Regions from separate parts of the Lysinibacillus sp. NPDC097231 genome, predicted to be linked through region 1. Evidence: riboswitches for the same ligand, from Rfam matches in the RefSeq annotation. Region 1 holds a riboswitch; the other holds the start of a gene.
What was found. Region 1 has a riboswitch for thiamine pyrophosphate ahead of thiM (hydroxyethylthiazole kinase). Riboswitches for the same ligand answer to the same signal wherever they lie in the genome.

Region 1 (5,388 bases):
AAATATTAATTCGATATGGTGAGCTTTCTACAAAAGGGCGCAATAAAATGGATTTTATTCGTCGTTTGCGTGAGAACATTCGTCATGCGTTTGCAGATTTAGGACACTTACACATTCGTACAGAACGTGATCGTATGTTTATTGCTATTCAAGATGAAACTCAGATGGATGCTCTATTAAAAGGATTACCCAAAATTTTCGGCATTCAATCATTTAGTCCAGTTGCAGCATGTGAAAAAGATATTGATGCTATGAAAAAGCTTGCAATTACTATTATGGATACTTTTAAAAATGAGCAGCAACTTACCTTTAAGGTTGAAGTAAAGCGTACTGATAAAACATTTCCATTAGAATCTCATGCCATCCAACGCGAAATTGGCGGTTTTGTTTTACCTCAGTACAAAAATTTATCAGTAAAAGTGAAAAAACCTGATATCGAGCTTCGCGTAGAAGTACGTCATGATGCAACATATATGATGGCCCAAGTTATTCCGGGTGCAGGTGGAATGCCAGTAGGCTCAAACGGGAAATCATTATTAATGCTTTCCGGTGGTATAGATAGTCCTGTAGCTGGATATTTAATGATGAAGCGTGGAGTGCGCTTAGAGGCGATTCACTTCTTTAGCCCACCATATACAAGTCAAAATTCATTGGAAAAAGTAAAGGTGCTTGCCAATGAATTAACGAAGTTTGGCGCAAGTATTCGTTTACATGTCATTCCTTTTACTGAAATACAAGTTCTTATTAAAGAAAAAGTACCTTCTAATGTATCGATGACAACAACTCGTCGTATGATGCTAAAAGTTGCTGACAAAGTACGTGAAGAAATTGATGCACTAGCTATTGTTACAGGTGAAAGTCTTGGACAAGTAGCAAGTCAAACATTGGAAAGCCTAACAGCTATTAATGCAGTAACGAACACACCAATTTTACGTCCGTTAATCTCATCAGATAAATTAGAAATTATCGATATTGCAGAGAAAATTGGCACATATGAAACGTCTATCCAGCCATTTGAAGATTGCTGTACAATTTTTACCCCTGCAAGCCCAAAAACAAAACCAAAGCTTGAAAAGGTTGAGCATTATGAAAGCTTCTCTGATTTTGATGAGTTAATCGAACGCGCTGTGAAAAATCGGGAAGTCTATATTTTCCCCAAAAAAGAGCAAGAAGCCGATAAATTCGCAGATCTTTTATAGTAGAAAACAGTCGCCTCAAAAGAACATTTTGAGGCGGCTTTTTTATTTGTGCCATTTACTTTAGAGGTACAATTTACCTTTAAAAAATTTCGTATTAAAAATCTAATAACGCACATTCTATATTCACAAGGAGGTGAGAGACATGACTTCAAACAACAACCGCAGTTCAAACAAGCTTGCAGTACCTGGTGTAGAGCAAGCACTTGATCAAATGAAATACGAAATTGCACAAGAATTTGGTGTTCAATTAGGGGCTGATGCTTCAGCTCGTGCTAACGGATCCGTTGGTGGTGAAATCACTAAACGTCTTGTACAAATGGCAGAATCTCAATTAAAAGGTATGCCACACAACAACCAATAATTGCTTAATTAGCAATTAAAATTAAAACCAGTGACCGTAAAAGGCACTGGTTTTAGTTTGCTTTATTTTTTTATTTTTAATCCTTTTTAAAAAATTGATGAAGATTTAAATGTAGAGACTGTATTTGAAATATCCTCACTTTCGCAAATCGCAGAAATAACAGCAACTCCATCTGCGCCAGCTTTAAATACCATATGTGCATTCGAACAATTTATACCCCCGATTGCAACAATTGGAAGCGTTGGATATTGTTTTCGAACTTGCTGTAAAAACGTTGTCCCACTAGGTGGCTTGGCGTCACTCTTAGAAGTAGTTGAAAAAATAGGGCCAATTCCTACATAATCTGCACCATATTGTAAGGCAGTTTGTAATTCTTCTTGTGAATGAACTGAGACACCAAGAAGCATCTTACCAACTTTTTCACGTACAATCGATATAGGTAAATCATCCTGTCCCACATGAACACCATCCGCACTAAGTTTCACAGCAAGCTCCACATCATCATTAACAATGAACGGAACATTGTATTGTCGGCAAAGCTTTTGACATAGGCGTGCAAAATTTTCATATGCTTGTCCAGTTAATGCTTTAGCTCCTTTTTCACGAAATTGAAACATTGTCACCCCAGATTGTAAAGCTTCTTCAAGGACATTTATTGGTTTCTGATTAAAAACATTGCCTGTACCCATAATAAAATATAGCAGTAAATCTTCACGTTTCATGAATGATCACCTCACAGGAATCCTTAAAGCTTTGATAAGCAAAATGATTCGTAGGACCATGGCCATTGCCAAGAGATAGATCATAAGTTATTGCTAATTGGATAAATTTTTTTGCTTCTACAATCGCTTCTTTTATAGGAAGTCCGCTTCCGAGAAAAGCAGTTAAAGCAGCGGAGAACGTACAGCCTGTACCATGCGTATTTTTTGTGGAAATTCGAGTGGACTGCATGGAAAATGATCGACTGTCTTGAAAAAATACATAATCAATTGCATAATCTTTATCCGCTAAATGACCGCCTTTTATAATGACACATTGCACACCCAATTGTAATAAAATCTGAGCCGTTTCCTTAATGTCAGCTAGTGTTTTAATTGATCTTCCAGTAAGTGTTTCAGCCTCAGGAATGTTTGGTGTAACGATTGTTGCTAATGGAAGTAAATCGTTTTTCATTGCATTTATCGCTTCTTGCTGTAACAAGCTTTCACCGCCTTTGGCAATCATTACAGGATCTACAATTAGCGGAATGTCTACTTCAGCCATAATATTTGCAATAGATTGAATGATTTCAGAGGAAAATAGCATACCTGTTTTAACAGCACTAATAGAAAAATCATCGATTAAAGCACGAAGTTGTTTTTCAACAAAGCTAACTTCAACTGGCAAAACGTCCGATACACCAAGTGTGTTTTGGGCAGTCAAAGCTGTTATGACGGAAGTTCCAAATACCTTTAATTCTTGAAAGGTTTTTAAATCAGCCTGTATGCCAGCGCCGCCACCACTATCTGAACCAGCAATTGTTGTGACAATATGCATTATTTTTCACCATCCTTTGAAAATCGGTGTAGTTCGTTCAATACTGCTATTTGAAAATCACCCATATATTGAGTGGATGATGCTGCTAATTGAGCCACTGTTTTATAAAGCGATAACGTATCTACCATTTGACTGAAAGGTTCACTACCTGCAACGTAGGCAGCACAGCAAATGGCACTGAGTAAACAGCCTGTTCCAGTGACTTCTGTCATTAGTGAATTTCCACCTGTAATCCATTGAATCTGCTCACCATCAGTAATCAAATCCTTTTCGCCGGTTACAATAACCATACAATTGTAGAGCTGAGCAATTTGTAGAGCCTCGACTTCGATAGAAATTGAGCCATGTCCACTATCTACACCCTTTTGTTGCCAGTCAACATTAGCAATTGCCGCAAGCTCCCCTAGATTACATCGAATTGCAGCAAATTTTATTTCCTCTAGCAAAAGCTGTACTGTTTGTTTACGATAAGTTGTTGCGCCTGCACCTACAGGATCTAAAATAACGGGAATACCAAGCGCATTTGCTTTTTTTCCTGCAAGTAACATTGATTCTTTTGTTCGCTCATTAAGTGTGCCGATGTTAATCAATAAGCCTGAGGCAAGAGCGACCATTTCCTCAACCTCAAGGCTATCATCAGCCATGACCGGAGAAGCACCTATTGCCAATAAGCCATTTGCTTGGAAATTTGCCACAACATAATTGGTAATACAATGAATAAGTGGATTTTGTTTACGGATAGTTTGAAGTATCATTTCATGTCCTCCTCTATTGGATGGACGTAAGCGTGCAAAAAAGGCTCTTTTCGTGCAGAACGTACACGTAAAAAGAGCCTTTCATCAATGAGTTAGATGTAAATTGCTCCCTACGTCAGTATTAACTAACAGGTTCAAAGGGTCAGGTTTTACCTTCTCAACTCAAAATGAGTCCCCCTGCAATCATGCTTTTAGTTGACCAAAATGTACCATACTTTTCTTTCGTATTCAATAGAAAAATCTTTCAATCAAGATATGACTGATGCCATATAGTGGAGTATGATAGTTGTCACGACTTTTATAAAATAGTGTACCTTCCATTGAAAATGGTGAAATTGGAGTTTTATAATGGGCATAGCAAAAGGGGGCATTTGCCATGAAAAGACAGGATTTAATCGCACCAGAATGGTACAACATATCAGAGGAAATCGAAAAATATGCACAGGATTCTACAAAAAATGCATTAATCGTGTATAACGAAAACGAAGAAATTCAGCACATAACATATGCTAGTTTACTCGAAAAGGCGAATCAGGCAGCTCACGTATTTACATCCCAAGGTTTAACAAAAGGTGATGTAATTTTAGTCATGGTGCCGAGGTCAGTCGAAGCATATATCGTATATATTGCAGCATTAAAGGCAGGTCTAACGATTATACCAAGCTCGGAAATGCTAAGAACGAAGGATATTGAATATCGAATCAAGCATGCAGATGCAAAAGGTGTTGTTGCATTCGAGCCATATATTGAACAATTTGATAACGTGGAAAATTTACAGGGGATACAGCAATTTGTCATTGGTTATGCACATAAACCTTGGCAGTCTTTACTTGAAAAAATGCAAAAACAACCAACAACCTACATAAGCACTACACCAACTAAGAGTACGGACAATGCATTTTTAGCTTATACGAGTGGTACAACAGGCAATCCCAAGGCAGCTGTGCACACACATGGCTGGGGATATGCACACTTACGAACAACGGCACCGAATTGGTTAGGTGTGCAAGAAAATGACATTGTCTGGGCTACAGCTGCTCCAGGCTGGCAAAAATGGATTTGGAGTCCGTTCCTTGCCACGTTAGGAAGTGGGGCAACCGCATTTGTCTATAAAGGTAAATTTGATGCGGCAACATACCTTTCATTGCTTGAAAGATTCAATATTAATATTCTGTGTTGTACACCAACCGAGTATCGATTTATGGCAGTGCTTGAAAATTTACAAGATTTCAATTTAAGTACAATTCGCCAGACTGTGTCAGCGGGTGAACCTTTAAATAGTGAAGTTATAAAGGTGTTTTCAGAAGTCTTTAATTTACAAGTACGAGATGGCTATGGACAAACAGAAAATACATTACTTGTTGGGACAATGGTAGGGATGAAGGCAAGAATTGGCTCAATGGGTAAACCTACTCCAGGTAATACTGTAGAAATAATTGATGATTTTGGAAATCCTGTTTCAGTTGGAGAAGTCGGAGACATTGCTGTACATCGAGAAACACCTGCATTATTTAAAAAATATTTGAATGATCCTGAA
Region 2 (5,388 bases), on a different contig from region 1:
GGAGTACTTTTAACTTCTTTTTATACATTTTTTTATCTAATTCAATTGCTAAATCTAGATCTTTTAAATTTTGAGTCATTCAATTTCCACTCCTTATATTTGTATATTTTTTATTGTACTAAAGAAATATTTGGATGCCTATACAAATGGTAAATTGTAGATAATTCAAGGAAACAACACAATACATTGCTGACAATTTCCGCTATAATGAAAATGTAATGTTACAGTCCTATACTTATTTGTCTTTTCCCTATACAATTTAACACGAAGGGAGAGGAAAGCATGCCTCGATTTATTTTGATGACAATTAGTTATTTTGTCTCACTCATCCTAACCTTTTCATCCTATTTCATGAATATAAACGGTCAATCTTCGTTAGAAATCTCAAATCGTTTTCCTGTTGTATTTGCACCTGTTGATGTTAGTCATGTAATTTGGATAGTGATTTTCATATTACTTGGTTATTGGTTAGTTATGAATTTAAAAAAGACATCTATTAAACAGACTGTTCTCTTTAGTAGCATATGTATAATACAGGCATTAGCAATTTTCACATGGCATCATGAACTATATATTGTATCACTTGGCAGTACGCTAATTTTAGTGTTGTATTTGTTTCTGTTGTACAATACGTACCCACTTAACAACAATTCACTGTCTGGTCGCACCCCCTTCTCGATTTACTTCGCATGGGTTACATTTATGTTGATGACAAACACAAGCTTTACGCTAACCTCTTATGAATGGAACGGTTTTGGCCTTAGTAATCCACTTTGGGCAGTAATTTTACTGACAATTGGAGTAGCGATTGCGCTACATATTCGATTCCATCATTTTGATATCATGTATCCAAGTGTATTTATTTGGTGTTATATCGGGATTGCATTACATAATGGTTTTGATGAGCTACTGGTGACAACAGCCGCGTTGTTTTTATGCGGTGTACTACTTGTCGGAATACTATTTATCAAAAAAAATCCTGCCTACCAAAAATAATTGGTTAGCAGGATTTTTAAGTTATTATTGCTCATCTAATGAAGTTAAAATAATTGGTTTGTCTTTTGTAACGATAACTGAATGCTCGATTTGGGCTACTAATGACTTGTCTGGTGTAACAAATGTCCAACCATCACCAGCTTCAACAATATGCTCTGCTTCCGCTGAGATGAAAGGCTCAACTGCAAGCACCATGCCTTCTTTCATTATTGTAGAATCCCATGCATCATAATAGTTTAAAATATGATTTGGCTCATCATGTAGTGAACGACCTAAACCATGACCTGTTAAGTTCATAATTACTGTTAAATCATTGGCATATGCTTCACGCTCGACAGCTTTTCCGATTTGGTTTAATTTTGATCCAGCTTTCACTTTTGTCATCGCACGGTCAAAGGCACTTTTAGCTACACGACATAATTTTTCTTTATCTTCATAACCTTCACCAACCACAAATGAAATGCCCGTATCTGCAAAGTAGCCATTTAAGGAACCAGATACATCAATGTTCACGATGTCTCCCTCTTTAATAACACGTTTTCCTGGAATACCATGAGCTACTTCTTCGTTAACACTAATACATGTGTATCCTGGGAAGTCATATTCTCCTTTAGGACCAGAAATTGCTCCTGCTTCAGCAAACATACGACCAGCAATTTCATCGAGCTCAAGTGTTGTCACACCAGGTTTTGTAGCAGCCTTCATTGCTTCACGGATTTCAGCACAAATACGGCCGATTTTTTTAAAGGCTTCAATCTCTTCTTGCGTTTTTACAATCATTTTTAACGTTCCTTTCATCTTATATCTACTCTTTAATATAACATAACTTTCTATGCGTATAACGCTAAACGCTTTAAATATTGTATGCCAGCTTAAATTATAAAGTGCTGAAAACAGGCTCATCATCAAAGGTCGGGGATGACATTTGTTAAAACGTATGTCATTTATATAAGTTGACTTCCGTTGCGACTGAGCGGCTCATCGGATCGGAAATCCCCTCCATGTCATGATGATAAGCTAAATAATAAAAACCCTCCACTCATGTGAAGGGTAAAATATTTATGATTTTCGTTGCATTAATTGAGGTGCTGCTGTAAATAGCAGCACACCGACGATTGCTGTTAAGACTGTTGCTGGTAGCATATATGTTCCATTATAGATAATTGAATAAATCCAAGCATTTTGATCGCCAGCATACTCTGAGAAAAATACTGCGCCAGCAATCGTATGTGCTGCATAACGTAAAAACCCTGCTAATACTGTTCCTAGAATAATATACAGCGCCATTTTCGTTTTGTTTAGATTTTTTGCAGCTTCAAGCACTGGTTGACGTACAATTGCAGCCAAACCAACTACTGTGAAGGCAACTCCATAATCGAGTAAGCCTTGAAACCAATGTACAATGTAGGCACCAAACATTGTTTGCATTACACCGATAAGTAAGCCTGTTGTCAAACCAGGTAGAAGACCCCAACGAAAAGCTATTAAAATTATTGGTACCATCACTAGACTAACCGAGCCACCTTGTGCCCATACTTTAAAGGAAACCTGATCAAGCACAAGGCCAATCGCTGCGAATATCGCAATCTCCACAAGCATTAAAAGTCTTTTTTTGTCCATATTATTCTCTCCTTTGTTCCGATGTAGGATACAAGAGCAGGAATAGAAAAGCGCTGATATGTCTCTTTCTGACATCAATTGTTCATTCCCTGAAGAATGAAAAAACGATGCCAGGACAGAGCCTCACATCGTAAAAGTGTCAGTTTCTATCCACATCCCTACGCAAGTGTTAACTTACAGGTTCAAAGAGTCGAGGCATTACGTGCCAAGTCTCAGCCGACATCATCAGCTCCCCTTGTGGTCGTTACATCTTAATTTTATTTGAACAACCTCATTGTACGCAAACACTTTCATGATTACAACCTTTTCACATTTAATTTTTGAAACTTTACTGTTTTTCATGCGTAAATATTAAAAAAGGAGGTACAACTATGGAGAACCAAAAAATTTTATCTGCATTTAGTTATCTCAGTGTTTTTTTTGCACCCTTTATTGTGCCATTAATTGTTTACTTTGTTTCAAAAGATAGTGACGTAAAGAGACACTCTATTCGAGCACTTATATCTCATTTAATCCCATTCGTGTTTGGAATTATCTTCTTTGCCGTCTTTGTCTTCTCAACCGTATCATTTAACACTTACGACCCATATTCTTCTGGTAGCAATACATTTATGATCGTTTGGTTAGCATCATTTGTCATTTATTTACTCGTTTCTCTAGGAATCGTTATTTGGAATATAATTCAGGCCGTTCGTGTTATCCGATAAGGTTATCAATTAATTCCGTGACATCCACGGGAGGCTTTAGGCCAATAGATGTTTTTTGTCGAGAGCGTAGTTCTAACGCAGCAGCAGCAAAATGGTTTTGTCTGTGCGAAAGCGTAGCGACAGCAACAACATGAAGTTGGTCACTCAGTCGTTGCCACAGGACGTAGCGTTCTTAGACTAAGTTCTACTATTTCAACAGATGTTTGGATACCCGCTGAAAGAAGTAAAACAGGAGAACTATTAGTAAAAGGAGCTGTTATTTTTTGAAAGTATCTAACGTTGTCAAAACCGCGGTAAAGTTAGCACCTATCGTTATTCCAATTGTAAAGAAAGTAATAGCTGCTAAAAAAGGAACAACTCCCAACGTAATTCCACGTAAAAAATAAAGGTACACTTCAATCAGTAGTGCTTTATCACTTACATTTTTTTGTGGGAGTCTTGTACCTGACACTTTGCTTTCGGTACAGAAAAATTACTACCTGTTTATGTAGGATAAAAAAGGCGTACCTCGCTTTATTAAGGGAGGTACGCCTTTTTACCTTACTTTACTTCAAAATATGTTTGACTATGACCATTCATTGTTTTTTCGACATGCAACACTGCGGGCATTGTAGCTTTTAACTCTGAAACGTGTGATATGACACCAATCATGCGTCCAGAGTCCTGTAAATCAATGAGAGTATCGATCGCCTTATTTAATGCTTCTTCATCGAGAGAACCGAAGCCTTCGTCGATAAACATTGTTTCAATGTGGATATTCCCCTGAAAGCTTTGTATCACATCTGCCATACCAAGAGCAAGACTCAAGGATGCATTGAACTTTTCTCCACCCGATAATGTTTTCACATCGCGTAATTGATCTGTATAGGCGTCATAAACATCAAGTCCGAGACCACTTTGCTTGGCATGCTTTTCTAATCGATCGGAACGGCGAAGCTCAAATTGTCCATTAGATAAATGGTGTAAACGCACATTAGCCGCCTCTGTAATTTTATCTAAATAATTGATTTGAATATATCGCTCAAAGGACAGCTTTTTCATGTTCTGACCATTTAGCATTGCATAGAGCTCCTTAACTTTTCCTGCTTCTTTTTCAAGTAAACGAATCTCTTGTGCTGTTTCTTCAATTCTTACAACAAAATCTTCGCAAACTTTTGCAAATCCTTTCATTTGCTGCAATACTTTAAAAGCTTCCTCATATGCTATACGATGCATCTCTAACTTTTCTTCCATTAACATTAAATCTTGTTTCTCTTTCCCTTGAAGATGCTTCTCCCCTTCAGCAATTTGAATCCGCAATGTGTGTATTTGTAAAGTATAATCACTGCAAGCCTTCCGTAAAGCCTCTAATTGCAGTACATTACGCTTTGCAGCAGCAAATTCTTCATAGTTTTCAAAGCCTGCTTCCTGCATGCTTTCTGAAAATAGCTCGCGCTTTTCATCCATTTTCAGCTTCAATTCTTCGAAAGCCTGCTTAGCTATTTCCAAGGCCATTCTAGCATTATTCGCTGCTTCTTTAGAAGATTGCAAGTTTTGTTGGCTGGCATGCCATGCAACTTGTAATGCAGCCTTTTGTGAAGCTATATCAGCAGTCGCTTGCTTTAATGCTTGTAACGTTTTAACATTTTCTGGAATATGCTTTTGTTGTTCTTCTACAATTGCCTGTTGTTTTGTAAATTCCTTCGCTTGGTCAGCAAAATATTGCTCTAGTTTTATTTGTTTTTCTTGCAGTTGCTCCATACTTGCACGTTGATGTTTCTGTTTCATGCGTACATCAGCTAATTGATGATTCACTACTTTTAAAATCACAATTTGTTGCTCTACATATTGTAAGGAAGCTACGATTTGCGCTTGATTCGTTTGATCGATATCATTAGCCTCCAACTGTCCCAGTGCCTCTTGTAGAAGTTGCTTCGTAGAATTCAATAATGCTTCTTTCTCCAAAAACTTACGTTCATCAGTAGCCGCTTTTGCTCGTAAAGCTTCCACTTGTGCTAGTTCAATAATCTCTAATTGCTCTAAATGTGTTTCAAAATGCGTTGTACTACCACAAACTGGACAAGGC

Region 2: another riboswitch for thiamine pyrophosphate. It lies ahead of thiT (energy-coupled thiamine transporter ThiT); the one in region 1 lies ahead of thiM (hydroxyethylthiazole kinase).

The regions. Positions count from the first base shown of each region.
Region 1 is NZ_JBIWDH010000003.1:80,121-85,508, reverse strand. It holds gene thiI (tRNA uracil 4-sulfurtransferase ThiI) at 1-1,199, shown strand, start outside; gene ACIQXF_RS03705 (alpha/beta-type small acid-soluble spore protein) at 1,342-1,560, shown strand; gene thiE (thiamine phosphate synthase) at 1,647-2,282, opposite strand; gene thiD (bifunctional hydroxymethylpyrimidine kinase/phosphomethylpyrimidine kinase) at 2,272-3,096, opposite strand; gene thiM (hydroxyethylthiazole kinase) at 3,096-3,851, opposite strand; TPP riboswitch at 3,942-4,040, opposite strand; gene mbcS (acyl-CoA synthetase MbcS) at 4,228-5,388, shown strand, end outside.
Region 2 is NZ_JBIWDH010000015.1:8,316-13,703, forward strand. It holds gene ACIQXF_RS10775 (polyphosphate kinase 2 family protein) at 1-79, opposite strand, end outside; gene ACIQXF_RS10780 (hypothetical protein) at 283-996, shown strand; gene map (type I methionyl aminopeptidase) at 1,021-1,776, opposite strand; gene thiT (energy-coupled thiamine transporter ThiT) at 2,056-2,616, opposite strand; TPP riboswitch at 2,755-2,862, opposite strand; gene ACIQXF_RS10795 (magnetosome magnetite crystal formation protein family) at 2,988-3,323, shown strand; gene ACIQXF_RS10800 (hypothetical protein) at 3,587-3,709, shown strand; gene ACIQXF_RS10805 (AAA family ATPase) at 3,864-5,388, opposite strand, start outside.